Regions from separate parts of the Microbulbifer aestuariivivens genome, predicted to be linked through region 4. Evidence: predicted binding sites of a transcription regulator. Region 4 holds the regulator's gene; each other region holds the start of a gene.
The links. Region 4 encodes LexA, which represses DNA repair genes until DNA is damaged. Its sites were predicted from a motif close to ACTGTNTNTANANACAGT; they were not measured.

Region 1 (4,517 bases), on a different contig from region 4:
TCAGGAATAATAGATTCCCATGCGCCGGCTGCTTTTTAACCGGCACTTCTCGTCGAGCCGTCGAGCCGCCGAGCCGCCGAGGCTGGGCGGGAGTGACAGGGGGCTGTGGTTAACAGGATGGAATCAGCGTCACTGGCGGCGCCGGGAGGAAAGAGACGCAAGTGCTTGCTATGCTGGATTTACAGGCAGGTTGAAATGCGAGTGTGGTTATGCGGTGGTTACTGGCGTTGGTGTTCTGCTTGCCGGTCAGCATTTTCGCCCTCTCGGACGAAAAAGAGGCGACGCAAGAGGCCGGTGGTGGCTCCAGCCCCTATCTCTCCTTCTGCCAGAAGCGTTTCTATGAAGAGAAGGAGGGCCGGCTGCTCTGCAACTGGGCGGTCAACTTTAACTTCGCCTGCTTTGTTTCCTACCCCTCGAACAAGGTCATTCAGGCGGGTGCGAAGATATCCGACCCGCAGGTGGTCGGGAAATGCGATAACGGCGAGCCGATCATCAAGCTCTTCCACTACTGAAGCTTATTTCCCCCAAGCCTCCTCAAGTTTTTTTCTGGTTGCTCTCTCTGAAGCTCCTTGCTCTCGCTGCGGGGTTGGCTTTCTCTTCTTCCGTGCCGGCCCTGCACCGCCGGGAAATTGAGGGGCTTGTGATTCCTTCATCCCTTCATCCCTTCATCCCCTCATTTCTTCATTCCCTCACCCCACAGCTCCATTATCCCGTTACCCCGTCATTGTTTGGCCCTTCACTCCTTGTGACGGGCTGCCCGGACATTCATTCCGCCAGCGCGACCGGGGCTTCTCTCTGTTCCTGAAGATGACTCGATACCGGGGCGCTGGCAGTATAATGCGTCCACTTTGATTGGCGGCTGGGCGGGAGCGGTATCATGCGGAACACAGGTGCAGCCGGCGAGGCTGCGAAAAAATCAGACAGGTCGGAGCAGTCCGCGATGTTGTTGCGAGTACTGGGCGAGCAGTTGCGGCGCCTGCGTTTAGCGGAAAACTGTTCACAGGAAGAGCTTGCCTGTGCGAGCGGTATCGGCATGAGCACTCTGAAACGGCTTGAAGGCGGCCGGGGCTGCCACCTGTCTTCACTGGCTGACGTGCTGGTGCAGCTCGGGCTTGCGGACCCGTTGCTGGATTTTTTCCAGGAGCAGGTGCGGGAAGCGCAAGCCGCCGATACCTCCCGGCGCCGTGCCTCCAGGTCCAGAGCCTCTTCACCGGAATGATCAGCGGGTTGTCGGGCTCGCAGGCCCGGTGCTACCGGAAATCTGAGGCTGGCGATAACTTTATCCGCAGCGCTGAAGCTGATTTTGAAATGGAAATAGTGACAGGAAATCCAATATGGCAACCGTAACGGCTTTTTATGCGGCGCTCTGCGCGCTGCTGATTCTGGCTCTGGCATTTCGAGTGGTGCGGTTTCGCCGCACGGCAAAGGTCGGGCTCGGCAGTGGCGGCAAGCACGCGGCCAATATTCTTATCCGGGCTCACGCCAATGCCGTGGAGTATGTGCCGCTGGCGCTGCTGCTGTTACTGCTGGCGGAACTCAATGGCCTGGCGGCGAGCTGGCTGCATGTACTGGGAGGTACCCTGGTCATCGCGCGGCTTTTGCATGTTGTTGGTCTGAGCGCGGGGAAGGGTGGGTATCACCCCGGCCGTTTCTGGGGCACGGCATTGACCTGGGCGGTGATCCTGGTGTTGGCGCTGGTGCTGCTTGTGGAGACTTTCCGTGCGCTCAGTTTCTAGCGCTTTTATTGCCTGTCTGTCGCAATAATAAAAAAAGCCCGGCAGGGCCGGGCGGAGTACAGGGATGGTAAGCGGTCAGTGGTTGTTACAGGTTCGCTGCCAGGGGGGTCACGCTGCCCTCATGAGATGACATTTCGTCATTGCGCTGAACTGGTGCCTCATCTTCCTCCAGCAGCGCTTCCGGCTTGCCCTTGCAGGCTTTAGCCAGTACTTCGCGGCGCTTGGCCAGCAGTAAGCCGATCTCCTCGCCCATGGCTTCACTGAGGCCATCCACGTGGCGTTCGATCAGGGAAGTGATGTTGGCGGCGAGTTCCAGCATCTTGTCGTGTTCTTCGGCATCTTTTTTGTTGTCGAACATTGCTCCGTCTCTATCGCATTTCCATACAGCTACTACGGCCATGGTTGCCTCCGGTTTTTTTGAAGCCAGTTGGTTATATGTATGGGTGTACAGTAATTGGATGGATGTACAGTGTCAAGCGCCGTTCGCTGTGATGTGCCGGATGAGGAGGGTTTGGCTGCTGGGGCGTCGCTTTTTTGCAGGGAGCGTGGCTGATCAGGCGGGCTGTGAGTGTGGGCTGTGAGTGAGGGCTGTGACGGTGGGCTGTGACGGTGGGCTGTGACGGTGGGCTGTGAGGGTGGGCTGTGAGGGGGTCGCGGGTACTGCTTTTAGGTGATCTGTCGATCGATCAGTGTCTCTCTCAACGCTCTCTCAACGCTCTCTCAACGCTCTCTCAACGCTCTTTCAGAGCCTCTCGGTGCCTCTCAGGGCCTCTCTCGCACGGCGGCTCTGCACGGTCTGGCCGGGGATCGCTTAAGGACCTTTATCAAAGTTTTCTCTGTGGGATTTGTCGCGTGTTGGCGGCAACTATATATGGGCCCGCTGTGTGGCCGATATAGTGCCGGTTAGCTCTGTGCTTATCTCTGCCTTTATCGCTGCTCTTATTACGGCACTTATGTGACATTCAGGAGTGTAGGGTTACAGGCTCAAAACCAGTCGCGCCGCGAGTGCCAGCAGCAATACGCCAAACAGCTGCTGCAGCCGGTGTGCGGTGGTTGCGCCCAGCCATCCGCGACCATTGCCCAGCGTCACAAAGGCTGTGATGAGTGCATACCAGGCGGCGTCGATACCAGCGGCCAGGCCCGCCATTGCCAGTCTTGTGGTCAGTTCCTGTTCGACAGAGACGAACTGGCTGAACAGTGCGGTGAAGAATATCGCCACCTTGGGATTGAAGAACGCGATGCCGAAGCCCTGCAAGGCTGCGCGGCGGACAGAGATGGGTTCAACCGCTTTCTGCGAATCACTGGTGCTGCCCGGGGCTGGTGCGCGCAGGGCTTTCCAGCCGAGGTACAGCAGCATGGCGGCACCGGCCCACTGCAGCAGGGAAAAAATCAGCGGTGTATGGGTAACGAGTACCGCCAGGCCGAAAGCGGTGAGGCCCGCGTAGAGGGCAACGGCCGCGCCGTGGGCGATGGCGCTGGCCAGCCCCTGGCGCGGGCCAGCCGCCGCGCAGCGCAATATGATCAGCAGGCTCGGTCCCGGGCTCATTGCGCCCAAGGCACAAATACCCGCCAGTGACAGCCAGGAAAGAAAATCCATCAGAAGCCGCCCCCCTGGTTCAGCCAGGCTTGCTCTGCGGCGGTGGTTGCGCGGCCGAGAGCGGCATTGCGATGGGGGAAGCGTCCGAATTCGTCGATGACTTTCTGATGGGCGAGGGCGTATTGATAGAAGCTTTCAGTTTGTGCGGCCTGAGCAGACTGGCTGGCGTCGGTAGTGGCATCGCTGCTGCCAGCGGTGGTGCAGTCAGTGGTAATAGCAACGTAGTCATCACGCAGGCGCTTGAAGTAGTCCACCGAGCGGCGCTGAATCTGCGCCCGCTCGTCGTGCTCCAGCGGAAGGCCCAGAAATGCCCGCTGGGATAGGCCCAGTTTGCGATCATCCCCTCGATCAATCGCCGCAAGGGCCACTTCCAGAGCCAGGGCGTCGCCGGCGAATGCACGCGCCGTGCCGCGGTAAATATTGCGGGTGAACTGGTCGCACACCAGCACAAGCGCCAGTTCGCCCATTAAGGTGTCCCGCCAGTCATTCAGTTTCCCAGCCAGCGCCGACTCCACCAGGTGGCCGAAGCGTTGTTCGATTTCGCTATCGAAGGCTTCACTGCGGGCAAACCATCGCTGTCGCAGTGACTTGTCTGAGGTGGCCTGCAACTGCTCGCTGCCGAACCAGAATTTCAGGACTTCTGCGGGCTGGCTCATGGCTTCTCCCAATTTTTTTACCGCTGCTGCATCCAAATGGTGATGTGGCCACATCTTACTGTTGTACGAGGAAATCAGCTAGGAGCCCAAGCCATGAAAAGCAATGAGACAGGAAGTTTTAACAAGGTACAATTTTGTGCCGCGCTGGCCCTTCTTGTGGCGGCGTTGCAGGTTGCGGCCACTGAGCTGTCCATCCCCATGGACAAGGTGGAGCGAGAGCTTGCGGAGAAAACCGAGGAGATTTTCTCGCGCAAACACAATGCCTGCCGCCGGGCGCCCAGGGACGAGGGGGTGAGCAAGCCCCGCTTCCCGGTGCGTATCGCCAGCAGCATGGAGGTCAGCGGCGGGGGGCTGGGTTATCCGCTGGGCCTGCCGCTGGTGGCACGGTAATAAGTTCGACAACACGTAATACTGGTTGAGAGCACCATAATGAGAGCGAGAAACAATTATTCTGTCGCAGTCGGTTTCCGGCTGTTTATCGGCCTGCTAATGGCATTGCCGCTGGCTGGCCAGGCCCAGGAAACGCCG
Region 2 (4,517 bases), on a different contig from region 4:
GCGCAGCGGATTATTGAGCCAGCGGCGCAGCAGGCGGCTGCCCATGGCGGTCTTGCAGGTATCCAGCACCGACAGCAGGGTATTGTCATCGCCGCCACCGAGATTGGTGTCGATTTCCAGGTTGCGCCGGCTGGCGCCGTCCAGCGCCACGGTCTCGTCACTGCTTTCGGTTTGCAGGCTGCGGATATGCGGCAGCTCGGTGCGCTGGGTGTCGCGGGCGTACTGCAGCAAGCAGCCGGCGGCGGTGATGGCCGCCGGCATATGGCTGCAGCCAAAGGCTTCCAGGTTGAGGGTGCCAAACTGCCGGTTCAGCAGGCTGTTGGCGGATTCGAGGTCGAACTCCCAGGGCGCGCGGCGGCGCAGCCCCGGGTGCCGTGCAACCGCAGCCGGCAGCTCGAAGTCCTCTGCCACCAGCAGCTCCGTCGGCGCATGGCGCTGTACCTGTTCCGCAAGGCCATCCAGGCTGCCCACCTCCTGTATCACAAAGCGGCCAGTGGCCAGGTCCAGCAGTGCCAGGCCGAGCTGTTCCCCGAATTGTGCGGTGGCGGCGAGCAGGTTGTCGCGGCGCTCATTCAGCAGCGCCTCGTCGGTTACCGTGCCCGGAGTCACGATGCGCACCACCTTGCGTTCAACCGGCCCCTTGCTGGTGGCGGGGTCGCCGATCTGCTCGCAGATGGCGACGGAAACACCGGCCTTGATCAGCCGTGCCAGATAGCCCTCGGCGGCGTGATAGGGAATACCGGCCATCGGGATCGGCTCGCCGCCGGACTTGCCCCGCGCCGTCAGCGTCACATCCAGCAGTTCCGCAGCCCGCCTGGCGTCATCGTAAAACAGCTCGTAGAAGTCACCCATGCGGTAGAAGACCAGCTCCTGGGGGTGCTGGGCTTTGATGCGCAGGTATTGCTGCATCATCGGGGTGTGCTGGGTATTGCTATCGGTCGTCGCGGTTGGCGGCATGGTTTACTTCTTGCTGTCAGTGGGAGGGGTTTTGCTGCGGTCTCGAAGAAGGCGCTATTCTAGCGATTCTTAGGGGAGAGATTAAGTTGATGAGCACAGAGCCGGCACTGACAGAGCAGATAGCGGAGCGGGCCTTGGCCCTTGGCGAGGAGCTGGAGGCGCGCCACTGGAAAGCCACCACCGCTGAGTCCTGCACCGGTGGCGCGATTGCGGCGGCGATTACTGCCGTGGCGGGGGCATCCAACTGGTTTGATGGCGCGGTGGTGAGCTATGCCAACCGTATTAAACGCAATCTGCTCTCGGTCTCCGAGGAAGATCTGCAAGCGCTGGGCGCGGTCAGCGAGCAGGTGGTGCGCCAGATGGCCAGCGGGGTGCTGGGTGTTATGGATGCCAATGTGGCCGTCGCCGTGAGCGGCATCGCCGGCCCCGATGGCGGCACCGAGGAAAAACCGGTGGGCACTGTCTGGATCGCGCTGGCCCATTCGGAGGGGCAGGAGCCGGTGGATATCGACGCGCGCTGTTTCCATTTTGACGGCGACAGGGCCCAGGTTCAGGGCCACACCGTACTCAAGGCCCTCGACATGATGTTGGCGCTGGTGCGCGAGCATCCGCTATAGCGCTGCAGCGATCGCGCCCAGTGGGTGCGGTGACTACTTGGTTACTGGTTGCTTATACAGTAATCCTTGGTTAAGCTTGCCCGCAATCAACAACGATCAAGTACACGGGAAGGGTCATGGATTCCAACAAAGACAAGGCACTACAGGCGGCGCTGTCACAGATCGAGCGTCAGTTCGGCAAGGGTACCGTCATGCGCATGGGGGACAAGGAGCGCGAGCGTATTCCCGCAATCTCCACCGGCTCCCTGGGTCTCGATGTGGCCCTCGGCATCGGCGGTCTGCCCCGTGGCCGTATTGTTGAAATCTATGGTCCGGAATCCTCCGGTAAAACCACCCTGACCCTGCAGGTGATTGCCGAGGCCCAGCGCAAGGGCGGCACCTGTGCCTTCGTTGACGCCGAACACGCGCTGGACCCGATCTATGCCGAAAAGCTCGGCGTCAATGTCGATGAACTGATTGTTTCCCAGCCGGATACCGGCGAGCAGGCCCTGGAAGTGGCCGACATGCTGGTGCGCTCCGGCGCCGTGGATGTGCTGGTTGTGGACTCGGTGGCGGCGTTGACCCCCCGTGCTGAGATCGAAGGCGAAATGGGCGACTCCCACGTGGGCCTGCAGGCGCGCCTGATGTCCCAGGCACTGCGCAAACTCACCGGCAATATCAAGAACACCAACACCCTCTGCGTGTTTATCAACCAGATCCGGATGAAGATCGGTGTCATGTTCGGTTCTCCCGAAACCACCACCGGCGGTAATGCCCTCAAATTCTACTCCTCCGTGCGCCTGGATATCCGCCGTATCGGCTCGGTGAAAGAGGGCGATGAAGTAGTGGGCAACGAGACCCGCGTGAAGGTGGTCAAGAACAAGGTGGCACCACCTTTCAAGCAGACCGAATTCCAGATTATGTATGGCCAGGGCATCAACCTGCTGGGCGAGATCGTCGACTACGGCGTCAAACTGGGCCTGATTGACAAGGCCGGTGCCTGGTATAGCTATAAGGGTGACAAAATTGGCCAGGGCAAGGCCAATGCGGTGAAGTTCCTCAAAGAGAACCAGGGCATACGCGATGAGATCGAAGGCCAGCTGCGCGCACAGCTGCTGGGCGATCTGGTCCCCCCCGCTCCCCAGCAGGTGGAAGAGATTTCGGAAGACTAAGTGTTTTCCGAAAACTCCCCGGCTCAGGCGCTCTTCGGTGCGGCGCTTGAGCTGCTTTCCCGCCGCGAGCACTCCCGCCGTGAACTGCGGGAGAAGCTCGGCGGCAAATTCCCCGACGCCGATTTCGATACCCTCTTCCTGCGCCTGCAGGAACTCAATTATCAGTCTGACCAGCGTTTTGCCGAAGTGTTTGCCCGCTCCCGCGTCCAACGGGGCCAGGGTCCGCTGCGCATTCGTCGTGAACTCCAGCAGCGGGGCGTTGGCGCCGACCTGATTGAAAACGCCCTGTGCGGACTCCACGAAGACTGGTTCCAGCTGGCAACAGAACTCCTGCAGCGCAAATTTCGCGCGCCGGTCAATCGCGCCTTGCCGCGGGAGCAGCAGTTGAAGGAGCGCGCCCGCCGTCAGCGCTACCTGGCCTATCGCGGCTTTCCCTCGGATGCCATTCACTGGGCGCTGGACGCCGCCGACTCCGACTTATACTCTCAGTCGTAACCAACTCTGTACCGGCAGCGGGGAAGAGTGTCATGGCCAGCCTGTGCACATCCCCGCCGTGGCCGTCAGCGATGCGCGCAACTCGCGCAACAGAAGAACAAACTCATACTGAACAAGAATAATGATGAGTAGCGAGAGGTCTCCATGATCCTGTCCATCGACCAGGGTACAACCGGCACTACGGCCTTTGTTTTTGATGGCGAGGGTAATCTTCTCGGCCGCAGTTATTCCGAATTCCCCCAGCACTACCCTCAGCCGGGCTGGGTGGAGCACTGCGCGGAGGAAATCTGGGCGGTGACACAGAAGGTGAGCGCGGCGGCCCTTGAGCGGGCTGCCGTCTCGCCGGCGGAGCTCGCGGCCATCGGCATCACCAATCAGCGCGAAACCACGGTGCTCTGGGACCGGCAGACCGGAGAGCCGGTCCACCCGGCCATCGTGTGGCAGTGCCGCCGTTCGGCGGATATCTGCAAGGCACACGAGCGCGCTGGCCACACCGACTGGCTGCGCCAGAAAAGCGGGCTGCTTCTGGATGCTTATTTTTCCGCCAGCAAACTCCAGTGGCTGTTTGAACAGTCCCCCCAGCTGGCAGCCCGCGCCCGCGCCGGCGAACTCTGTTTCGGCACCATCGACAGCTGGCTTATCTGGAAAATGAGTGGTGGCCGCGCCCATCTCACCGATCACACCAATGCCAGCCGCACGCTGTTATATGACCTGTCCACCGGGGATTGGGATCGTGAGCTTCTGGCGCTGTTTGGCTGCCCGGCGCAGATACTGCCGCAGATTCGCCCGTCAGCGGGCCACTTTACCGATACGGATCCGCTGGCTTTCCTGGGAATCTCCGCGCCAATTACCGGCGTGGCTGGCGATCAGCAGGCTGCGCTGTTCGGTCAGGGGTGCACACGGCCGGGGCTGATCAAAAATACCTACGGAACCGGCTGTTTTATGCTGGCCTATGCCGGTGACGAGCGCCCCGATGCGCCGCCGGGCCTCCTGACCACCGTGGCCTGCAGTCCCGATGGCTCCCCGGCTTTCGCCCTTGAGGGCGCAGTATTCAATGCCGGCTCGGCGGTACAGTGGCTGCGCGATGAGCTGGGCTTGATCCGCGACGCGGAGGAAACGGAAGTTATTGCCCGTCGTGTGCCGGATACCGGCGGTGTCTACCTGGTGCCCGCGTTCAGCGGCCTCGGCGCCCCTCACTGGGATCCCGCAGCCCGGGGAACCATCTGTGGACTCAGCCGCGGCAGCGGCAAAGCGGAACTGGTGCGCGCCACGCTGGAATCCATCGCCTACCAGAGCA
Region 3 (4,517 bases), on a different contig from region 4:
GTTCCTTGGCCGCCATGCCGTGCCAGAAATACCAGACACCCAGCGCCAGCAGGAAAACCCAGACAAGATCGCTCAGAGAGTAAACCATCTACCCATCGACATTTAGTAGTTCAGTAAGATTGAGGCGGCAGAATAACACGAAGGTGAGCTGATACCGGTATGCCGGGGGCTGGCCTGCTTACCGCTGGCGGCTGGCATCTTCTGGCCCACTGCTGTGCGCCGGAGGGCGCTGGGGGGCGGCAATGATTCTGCCGACAGTGATCGCGCCAGCAGCGACCGCACACTGCGGGCTCGAGTATTCAGGTGATCTCCGCCAGCAGCTCTAGCGGGGCGATCTCTCCGCGGACCAGCGCCTCTTTTTTGGCCTTGCGCCACTTTTTGACCTTCGCCTCCACGATCAGCGCCGAAGACTGATCGGGCAGCTCGTACTGGAATTCCAGCTTCAGCGGGCCGCGACCGCGCAGGGCCTTGGCCGCCCTGGCGCCACCGGCACTGTGCTCCGCAAAACGGCGCGCCACATCCCGGGTGATGCCGGTGTAGAGGGTGCCTCTCGCGGTGCGCACCAGATAGATAAACCAGCTGTTCAAATGCCTGTCCTCCTGCGCTGCTTATTGTCCGTGAAGAGAGTGCGATTTGAAAACGCCGTCCAGAAGCCGCCGTCCAGAAGCCGCCGTGCTGAAGCCGCCGTCCTGAAGCCTCCGGGCAAAGATCGGCTGCAGCGCGCACGGGCTCAAAGTGGAACCCAGGAGGGGCGGGCATCGGTCTAGAACAGGGACTGCTGCTCCCCGGCCCGCGGCGGCGCGGCAAAGTGGCTGCAATCCAGCGTTTGCCGGCGTTGGTTGAGGCCCAGCTTGCGGCAGCTGATGCGAAACCGCTGCGCCAGCAGCTGGGCAAAAACGCCACTGCCGGTCTGTCGCTGGGAAAAACTGCTGTCGTAATCACGACCGCCGCGGCTCTGTCGGATCAGGCTCATCACGTGCGACATTCTCTCTGGATAGTGCTCCTGCAACCACTGGCGAAAGAGCGGCGCAACCTCATGGGGAAGCCGCAGGAGGATATACGCCGCCTGCTCCGCTCCCGCCGCGTGGGCCGCGCTGAGGATGGCTTCCAGCTCGCTGTCATTGATGGCGGGAATCATCGGTGCCGCCATCACCGCCACGGGAATATCCGCGTAGCGCAGGGCCTCGATAGTGCGCAGCCGCGCGGCGGGGCCGGCGGTGCGGGGTTCGAGCCGCCGCTTGAGGGCGTTGTCGAGGGTGGTGACGCTGATGGCTACCTGGCAGAGATTGTCCCGCGCCATTTCCGCCAGCAGCGGCAGATCATCGAGGATCAGCTGTCCCTTGGTGACAATGGTCACCGGTTGCTGAAAGCGCTGCATCACCTGCAACAGTTTGCGCGTCAGGCGCTTGTCCCGCTCCAGTGGCTGGTAGGGATCGGTGTTGGAGCCGAGCGCAATGGGCTTGCAGCGGTAGCCGGGCTTGCGCAATGCCCGCTCCAGCAGCGCCGGCGCGTCGGGTTTGAAGAAGAGCCGGGTTTCAAAATCCAGCCCCGGCGATAAATCCACATAGGCGTGGGCCGGGCGCGCATAGCAGTAGATACAGCCGTGTTCACAGCCGCGGTAGGGATTGATGGACTGCTCGAAGGGGAGATCCGGCGAGCGGTTGGTGGCGATAATGCTCTTGGCCCGCTCCGGCAGCGCTTCGGTTTCAAGGCGCCTTGGCGGCGGCGCTTCCAGGTCCCAGCCATCGCTTTCGAGGGCGCTGGTGCTCTGTGCGAAGCGTCCGGCCAGGTTGCTGACGGCGCCGCGGCCGCGCAGTGCCTGGGTCGGGTTGTCTGGGTGGTCACTGGCCAAGAGTTTCTACCTGTACTGTATATAAATACAGTTTAAGTCTCCGTGCAGCACGGGTGCAAGCCTGCGGTGGGCCACATACAATGGGGCGCTGATCTGACTAGGGAGTATTGGCATGGATTTACAGGCGGTCGCAGCGATGCGCAGCTTCGCTGTGCAGATATTGCAGGTTTTCGGTTTACTGTTTGCCTTCGCGCTGGTGGTGCTGGTGCTGTATGTGCTGTACATGTACCTGGCGGATATCAATCAGACCAAGCAGGCCATCCGGCGCAACTTTCCCGTGCTTGGGCGCTTCCGCTACAAGTTCGAGCACCTGGGGGAGTTCTTCCGCCAGTATTTTTTTGCCCTGGACCGGGAGGAGCTGCCGTTCAACCGCGCCCAGCGCAGCTGGGTTTACCGCGCGGCCAAGAACGTGGATTCAACCATCGCCTTCGGCTCCACGCGCCCGCTCAACCAGCCCGGTGACGTGCTGTTCCTGAATCACCCCTTCCCGACCCTTGAGAAGGATGCTGTGCCGCCGATGGAGGTCACCTTTGGCGAGGGTTACGCCGAGCAGCCCTATACCACCAGTGCTATCGTCAATATTTCTGCCATGAGCTTCGGCGCTTTGTCAGTGCCCGCGGTGACCGCGCTCTCCCATGGCGCTGCCAGGGCGGGTATCTGGCTCAATACCGGTGAGGGCGGGCTGTCCGACTACCACCTGAGTGGCGGTTGCGACATTGTTTTTCAGATCGGTACGGCCAAATACGGCGTGCGGGATCTGGACGGCTCCCTGAGTGACGACAAGCTGCGCCGGCTGGCGGAGCTGCGCCAGGTGAAAATGTTCGAGCTGAAACTCTCGCAGGGGGCAAAGCCCGGCAAGGGCGGCATACTGCCCGGCGTCAAGGTCACCAAAGAGATCGCCCGGGTGCGGGGTATTCCGGTGGGGGAGGATTCCATCAGCCCCAACGGCCACCCGGAGTTTCACAGCGTCGATGGGCTGCTGGATATGATCCGGCATATTCGCCAGGTCACCGGCAAACCCACCGGCTTCAAGTGCGTGGTCGGTACCAGTGACTGGTTACACGAAATGTGCGAGCGCATCCGGCTGCGGGGGCTCGAGTACGCGCCGGACTTTATCACCATCGACAGTGCCGACGGTGGCACCGGCGCCGCGCCCCAGAGCCTGATGGATTATATGGGGCTGCCCATCAACCGCAGCCTGCCGCTGGTGGTCGACCTGCTGGCGCAATACGGCCTGCGGGAAAGGGTCAGGATCATCGCTTCGGGCAAGCTGCTGACGCCGTCGATGGTGGCCTGGGCGCTGGCGATGGGGGCGGATTTTGTCAACTGTGGGCGCGGTTTCATGTTCGCGCTGGGCTGTATCCAGGCCATGCAGTGCAACAAGAATACCTGCCCGACCGGGGTGACCACCCACAATCCGGACCTGCAGCAGGGGCTGGACCCGGTGGACAAGGCGGAGCGGGTTGCCAGTTACGCCCGCAATCTGGCCTACGAGGTGGGCACCATCGCCCACTCCTGTGGTGTGCGCGAGCCGCGACAGCTCCGCCGCCATCATGTGGAAGTGATCAACGAGCGCGGCCTGGCAACGCCACTGGCGGAACTGGTGCCGGAGGTGCAGCCGAAATCGGTGATTGCCTCCGACAGGGGTGTTCAGTAACCGGGCGCGAGACAGGAGCGCGGCGATGGAATCGGCCGATAGTGTCATCAGACTGGTGGGGCAGGGGTTGTATATGGCGGTCGCCGCCGTGGCCGGGCTGGCTCTGGCGCGTGTACTGCGCACCGACAACACCCTCGGCTGTCTGCTCGCCGGCGTGCTCGCGGGTATGCTGCTGCCGGTGATGGATTTCGATACCGGCCTGCGCACCCAAAATCTGCAGGCGCTGGTTTTTTTCGTCATCCTGCCGGTGTTGATCTTCGAGGCCGCCTGGCAAATTGAGCCGGCCATTCTCAAGCGCTGGCTGGGTCCGGTGCTGCTCTTCTCCACCATCGGCGTTGCCCTCTCCGCCATTCTGATCGGCCTGCTGACCTACTACGGCAGTGATTATCACCGGGGGATTCCCTGGATTGCCGCCCTGCTGACCGGCGTTATTCTCGCGGCCACAGACCCGGTTTCGGTGGTGTGTAAATTGCGCGCGGAGGCTGCCGGCGAGGACCTGATTACGCTGGTGGAGGGGGAGAGCCTCTTCAACGATGCGGCGGCCATCCTTCTGTACAGCCTGACCCTCGGGGTGGCCCTGCAGTTGGTGCTGGCGGGCGGCGCCGGCAGTGGCGAAGCGCCCGGGGTGGGTGCCGTCACGGTATTTTTCCTCGCCACGTTTTTTGGCGGCGTGGCTGTCGGTCTGCTTTGTGGACTGGTGACGGCAATTGCAGTCCTGCTGCTGCGCTCCGCTGGCGCCGCTTTGCTGGTGTTGTTGCTGGCGGCTTTCGGCAGCTTTTACCTGGCGGAACATGTGGTGCATGTCTCAGGCATTCTGTCGGTCATCACCTGTGCCATCGTCGCCCGCATCTGCCTGCGTGAACAGCAGTCCTCCTTCCTGGTACATGCCGCTCCCACCTGGCAGTGGCTCAGTCTGATATTCAGTGCGCTGATTTTCGTCATTATGGGCCTGCTCATTACCTGGGAAATGTTTACCCAGCTGTGGCTGGCGATGATTGTGGCCATTGC
Region 4 (4,517 bases):
CCTCGAGTACATTTCCATGACCGGGGAAGTGCTTGCCGGTGGTCGACATGCCGGCCTCGTGCATTCCTGCCATAAACGGGCCGGCTTTTTGCAGCACCGCTGCGGGGTCTTTAGCAAAGCTGCGGTCACCGACAATACGACAGTGTGCATCGTCCGCATCCAGCACCGGCGCAAAGCTGAAGTCGATGCCGGCGGTGAGAAGCTCCGAGGCCAGCAACCAGCCCACATCCCGCAGTTGGCGATCATTGGCGGCCCGGGCCAGTTTCTGCATCGATGGCAGGCGGGTGAAGCCCTGCTCACGGAAACGCTGCACCCTGCCCCCCTCCTGGTCCACCGCCACGAGAATACCGTGGCGCTCGGCCCGAATCTCGGCCACCAGCGATTCCAGTTGCCGACGGTCAGTGAAATTGCGGCTGAAGAGGATAAGCCCACCCACCATGGGGTGGCGGAGCAGGCGCCGGTCCTCTTCACTCAGTGCCATGCCCTCTACGTCGATCATTACCGGGCCGAGACCCTGCTCCCCGGCTTTACCTTGCAGATCTCTCGAACTTTTCGTATCACTCGTGTCTTGCACGTCTTTTACCTTCTACGCTCACGCACCTTGGTGCCTACCATGCCGACGCTTTCACAGGCATTACCGCTTTTGACTACTGGCGGAGCAAGGCTGCCCTCAGAGATCCGCGTGCAGCATCGCCGCAGCGGCGGGCACCAGGCGCTCCAGGGTTTCCTGGAGGCTGCTTTCCGCGCCAAAATCCTCCTTGAGGATAGCCTCAATGGCGTCAAAGCTCGATAGGGTAAAGATGGTTGCGCCCAACATAAAGTAGAGGCGCCAATAGAAAGTAACCGGGTCGAGGCCCGGCAAGGCCTTGGAAAGCAGGCCCGCGAAGCGCTGATAGCTGTCGCCGTAGCGAGAAACGATAAATCGGCGCAGGTGACCCTGAGACTGGGTGTAGGCGAGCCCCAGTAGGCGCATGAATCGCTGCGGGTTCCTTCCCTCCCGCTCCAGATTGGCCATGGCTACCCGATAGAGGCTGTCCAGCAGCCTCTCGGCGCTCAAAGGCTCATCCATGGCCTCACGACGATCGAGCTCTTCCACCAGGCTGCGGGTAAAGGGCGTAAGAAAACGCTCGAATACCGCCTGGATCAATTCCTTCTTGGAGCCGAAGTGATAGTTGACTGCCGCAAGATTCACGCCGGCAGTGCTGGTTATGGTGCGCAGGGAGGTCTCAGTAAACCCCCGCTCTGCAAACAGCACTTCCGCCGCATCCAATATCCGGCCGACGGTATCAGTCTGGGTCATAGGAATTCAAACCATCAATTAAAACACTTGTTTGACGACTCGCGCAGGTTAGCACATTCCCCCCCAGCACGCGCAGCTACTGACTTCAGGCAACAGACATTAGATTGGAGGAAACACAACAGGGGCAGGAAGTCATGACACAAATGACACCGGATATCGGCAGCTGGTTCGAGGACGTGGATAGTGGCGAAGTCTTCGAAGTCGTCGCCATTGACGAATTCCAACAGACCATTGAAGTACAGTACCTTGACGGTACCGTGGGTGAGATAGAGCCTGGCGACTGGATCAGTCGCTCGCTGGCAGCCGCCGCCGCTCCCGAGGATGCCAACGCGGCTTACGGGCTCACGGCCCGGGAACAGGACCCTGACTCAGACGCCCCCGGACCCGACTTCATGAGCCAACTGGACAGCCTCGAGGGTGAAAGCTTCGCCGGTACCGATGAAAGCTCTTTTTGAGCCCCAGTGACAGGGCTTGTGTGGGGCTATCTAGGTTAGGGTCTATTGAGGGGTCTATTGAGGGAGCTATTGAGGGGGCTTCCGGACTTTCCAGCGAAGCTGGGTAACGGCTGCCCCCCCAGAGAGCCTGGAATTGCAAACAACTGTGCCGCCGGACCACTCCTATCGATCACTCAAAACCTGATTAATACAGGCTGCCAGCAGAAACAGTCCAGATTCGCGCAATCAATACAGCCACTTCTCCACAAACCTTGTAGCCGCTGAATACCCCCCAGGCTTGCGCCGCAATCACGCCCGACAATGTGATTCTCATCCACGAGCTGCATCCCCAACTTGAATCTCACCCTGACCCCGCCCTTGATACCCATAACAGGCACAACCGGTATCGATGAAGAACAGGAAGACAGAACGAATAACCACGAACGGAGAATCTCATACAAAGCTGACTGACGACGGCAGCGATCACTCCCGCGAGTGGTGAGGCCCATGTGAAGCGAGTGACGCGAGTGATCGGCAAATTTGCGCTGCCGGGCTTTCTGTATATAATCACAGCAACTGTATATAAATACAGACAACAATCAGGCAGGTGAACCCCATGACCAACCTCACTGCGCGCCAGGCTCAGGTACTCGCACTGATCAAATCCTATCTCGACGATACTGGCTACCCCCCCACCCGCGCCGAAATCGCGCAAGAGCTTGGCTTTCGTTCACCCAACGCGGCCGAAGAACACCTGAAAGCCCTGGCCCGCAAGGGCGCCATCGAGATGGTAGCCGGCGCATCGCGCGGAATCCGCATCCCTGGCCACCAGCCGGGCCTGCCAATTATCGGCCGGGTAGCCGCCGGCAACCCAATCCTCGCCGAAGAAAATATTGAGGACTACTGCGAACTGCCATCGGACTTTTTTCACCCCCCTGCCGACTACCTGTTGCGGGTTCACGGCATGAGCATGAAAGATGCCGGTATTCTCGATGGTGACCTTTTGGCGGTTCAGCGCACCGACCAGGTCCACAATGGCCAGATCGTCGTTGCGAGGATCGAGGATGAAGTAACGGTAAAACGCTTCCGCCGCCGCGGTAATCAGGCTCTGGTGCAGTTGCTTCCAGAAAATGAAGAGTTTGATGTTATTCAGGTGGACATGCGTGACAAACATTTCGCGATCGAAGGCCTGGCGGTGGGTGTGATTCGCCAAACCCCCTGAGCAGCCAGCCGCTCTTCTGCGTTAAACGCCCGACGTCCCGGGCGTAACCGCGATAACTTCATTATGCTTACAAGCTCGCCAAATCGAAGGCGAATACATGAAGTGAAGTGAAAACCTGCCAGCCCATCCCAAATTACCAGCAGCGCAAGCTCTCACTTCCAGAGGCCCAACCCGCCTGGCTACAGGTGAAATACAAAGATAATTAGGGCCTCAGAAATCAGTGAGTTAGAGCTTGGGCTGTCCAGGGCTTGACTAAAATTGCAAGCCACCACCAAGAAAGCTGATCACGGTTTCGAGTTGCAGTCATGGGGCATGGGGCATGGGGCATGGGAAGAGAATAGCGGGAGACGCTTGAACGCCACCCGGGAGAAATCAATGAATGGTGTGGTTGATCGGCTCCAGCTCTTCTTCCAGAGGTTCAGGCTCCAGATCGCCGATATTTTGTACAGCCTCAATGCCAGCCTCCAGCATGGCCTTGGCGATGGCGATCTTATGCTCACGCAGGAAGTCTGTGCTTTCCTCGGAAAAATGGATTCGCACGAGCGGATCATCACGTTCACCCGCCCGACGCAGGGCAACGTCGCCATTAGCCAACTCAATGATTTCGAAAGTCTCAGAGGACATTCGTTTCTCCGTTTACATCGATTTAGCGCAGTGTAACACAGTGCCCGAGATGTGATCATCGGCTCTAGAGCCCGAGTGGGGCCAGGATGAGGCCAGAATCAGGGTCATATATGGGGTATATGAAGGCTATATCAGGGGTGTGGGCTGTGGGCTGTGGGCTGTGGGCTAGTGAAAACTCCCCCCCTGTCGAGACAAACGTAACAGGCTACGGCTCCGCCGATGCCCGCGAACGCCTTATTACGGCTCATAAGCGTCAATAAGGGGCGCTTTACCACTCGGCAGTATTCGTCCGCTGGCGCTGAATCAGCTCCGTAAGGCCCTGCTGCCAGTTTTCTAGCTGGCTGCGGCTAAGCGGCTCAACGGGGCGCTGCCCTACCTCCATTAGCGGAATCAAAGTCGCACTGGCCGCGCCTCTGCGCTGTCTCTGGCCAGTACGAAACTGCCATAGAGCCTGCCAGGCAGCTTCGAGTGTGGACAACCAGCTCTCGGGGTCTTCCAGTAACCCCTCCAACTCCAGCGCCTCTCCACAACCCTTATTCTGGGAGTGCGCCATCTGTGAAAGCATCTTTGGAGAGTCCGGCTCGCCGCCGAGCTGCAACTGAAAAGCCAACTCGGCCAGGAAAGCCTGATAGGCCCGCCAGAGCTCAAGCAGGCGGGCCTCGAAGAGCGCCTGCGCCTGCAGGTCTCCCGCAGGGGTGATGTCGCCAAGCAGTGTTGCCTTGCGCAGAGCCGCTGCGACAGCGCCGGTGTAGGGGTTGCTCATAGCTCTTTATTGCCCGGAGCTTTTTTCGCAGCTTTCTTCGGGGCGCTCTTTGCAGCGGCCTTCTTTGCGGCGGCTTTTTTAGGCGCTTTACTCGCCGCTTTTTTTGCCGAAGGCTTGGCCTTACTGGGGGCCTCCGCCTGCCATTTGCCATCTCGGTAAAAGGCGCGCCAGCCG

Region 1: the regulator LexA is predicted to act here: its motif matches at 2,171-2,188, upstream of ABEA58_RS05070 (YebG family protein).
Region 2: the regulator LexA is predicted to act here: its motif matches at 1,618-1,635, upstream of recA (recombinase RecA).
Region 3: the regulator LexA is predicted to act here: its motif matches at 1,867-1,884, upstream of ABEA58_RS01645 (PA0069 family radical SAM protein).

Annotation. Positions count from the first base shown of each region.
Region 1 covers NZ_BAABRT010000006.1:62,367-66,883, forward strand. Annotated here, with positions in the region: gene ABEA58_RS05055 (hypothetical protein) at 210-512, shown strand; gene ABEA58_RS05060 (helix-turn-helix domain-containing protein) at 878-1,219, shown strand; gene ABEA58_RS05065 (MAPEG family protein) at 1,335-1,736, shown strand; gene ABEA58_RS05070 (YebG family protein) at 1,822-2,136, opposite strand; gene ABEA58_RS05075 (LysE family translocator) at 2,713-3,333, opposite strand; gene ABEA58_RS05080 (DUF924 family protein) at 3,333-3,989, opposite strand; gene ABEA58_RS05085 (hypothetical protein) at 4,083-4,379, shown strand; gene ABEA58_RS05090 (DUF6249 domain-containing protein) at 4,419-4,517, shown strand, end outside.
Region 2 covers NZ_BAABRT010000018.1:8,619-13,135, reverse strand. Annotated here, with positions in the region: gene mutS (DNA mismatch repair protein MutS) at 1-957, opposite strand, end outside; gene ABEA58_RS11015 (CinA family protein) at 1,047-1,574, shown strand; gene recA (recombinase RecA) at 1,691-2,725, shown strand; gene ABEA58_RS11005 (regulatory protein RecX) at 2,726-3,220, shown strand; gene glpK (glycerol kinase GlpK) at 3,365-4,517, shown strand, end outside.
Region 3 covers NZ_BAABRT010000002.1:100,586-105,102, forward strand. Annotated here, with positions in the region: gene ABEA58_RS01635 (DUF3301 domain-containing protein) at 1-88, opposite strand, end outside; gene ABEA58_RS01640 (GIY-YIG nuclease family protein) at 300-587, opposite strand; gene ABEA58_RS01645 (PA0069 family radical SAM protein) at 764-1,852, opposite strand; gene ABEA58_RS01650 (FMN-binding glutamate synthase family protein) at 1,965-3,509, shown strand; gene ABEA58_RS01655 (cation:proton antiporter) at 3,535-4,517, shown strand, end outside.
Region 4 covers NZ_BAABRT010000001.1:39,529-44,045, reverse strand. Annotated here, with positions in the region: gene nagZ (beta-N-acetylhexosaminidase) at 1-574, opposite strand, end outside; gene ABEA58_RS00155 (TetR/AcrR family transcriptional regulator) at 671-1,300, opposite strand; gene ABEA58_RS00150 (DUF6763 family protein) at 1,435-1,755, shown strand; gene lexA (transcriptional repressor LexA) at 2,351-2,956, shown strand; gene ABEA58_RS00140 (hypothetical protein) at 3,329-3,580, opposite strand; gene ABEA58_RS00135 (DUF6586 family protein) at 3,849-4,343, opposite strand; gene topA (type I DNA topoisomerase) at 4,340-4,517, opposite strand, start outside.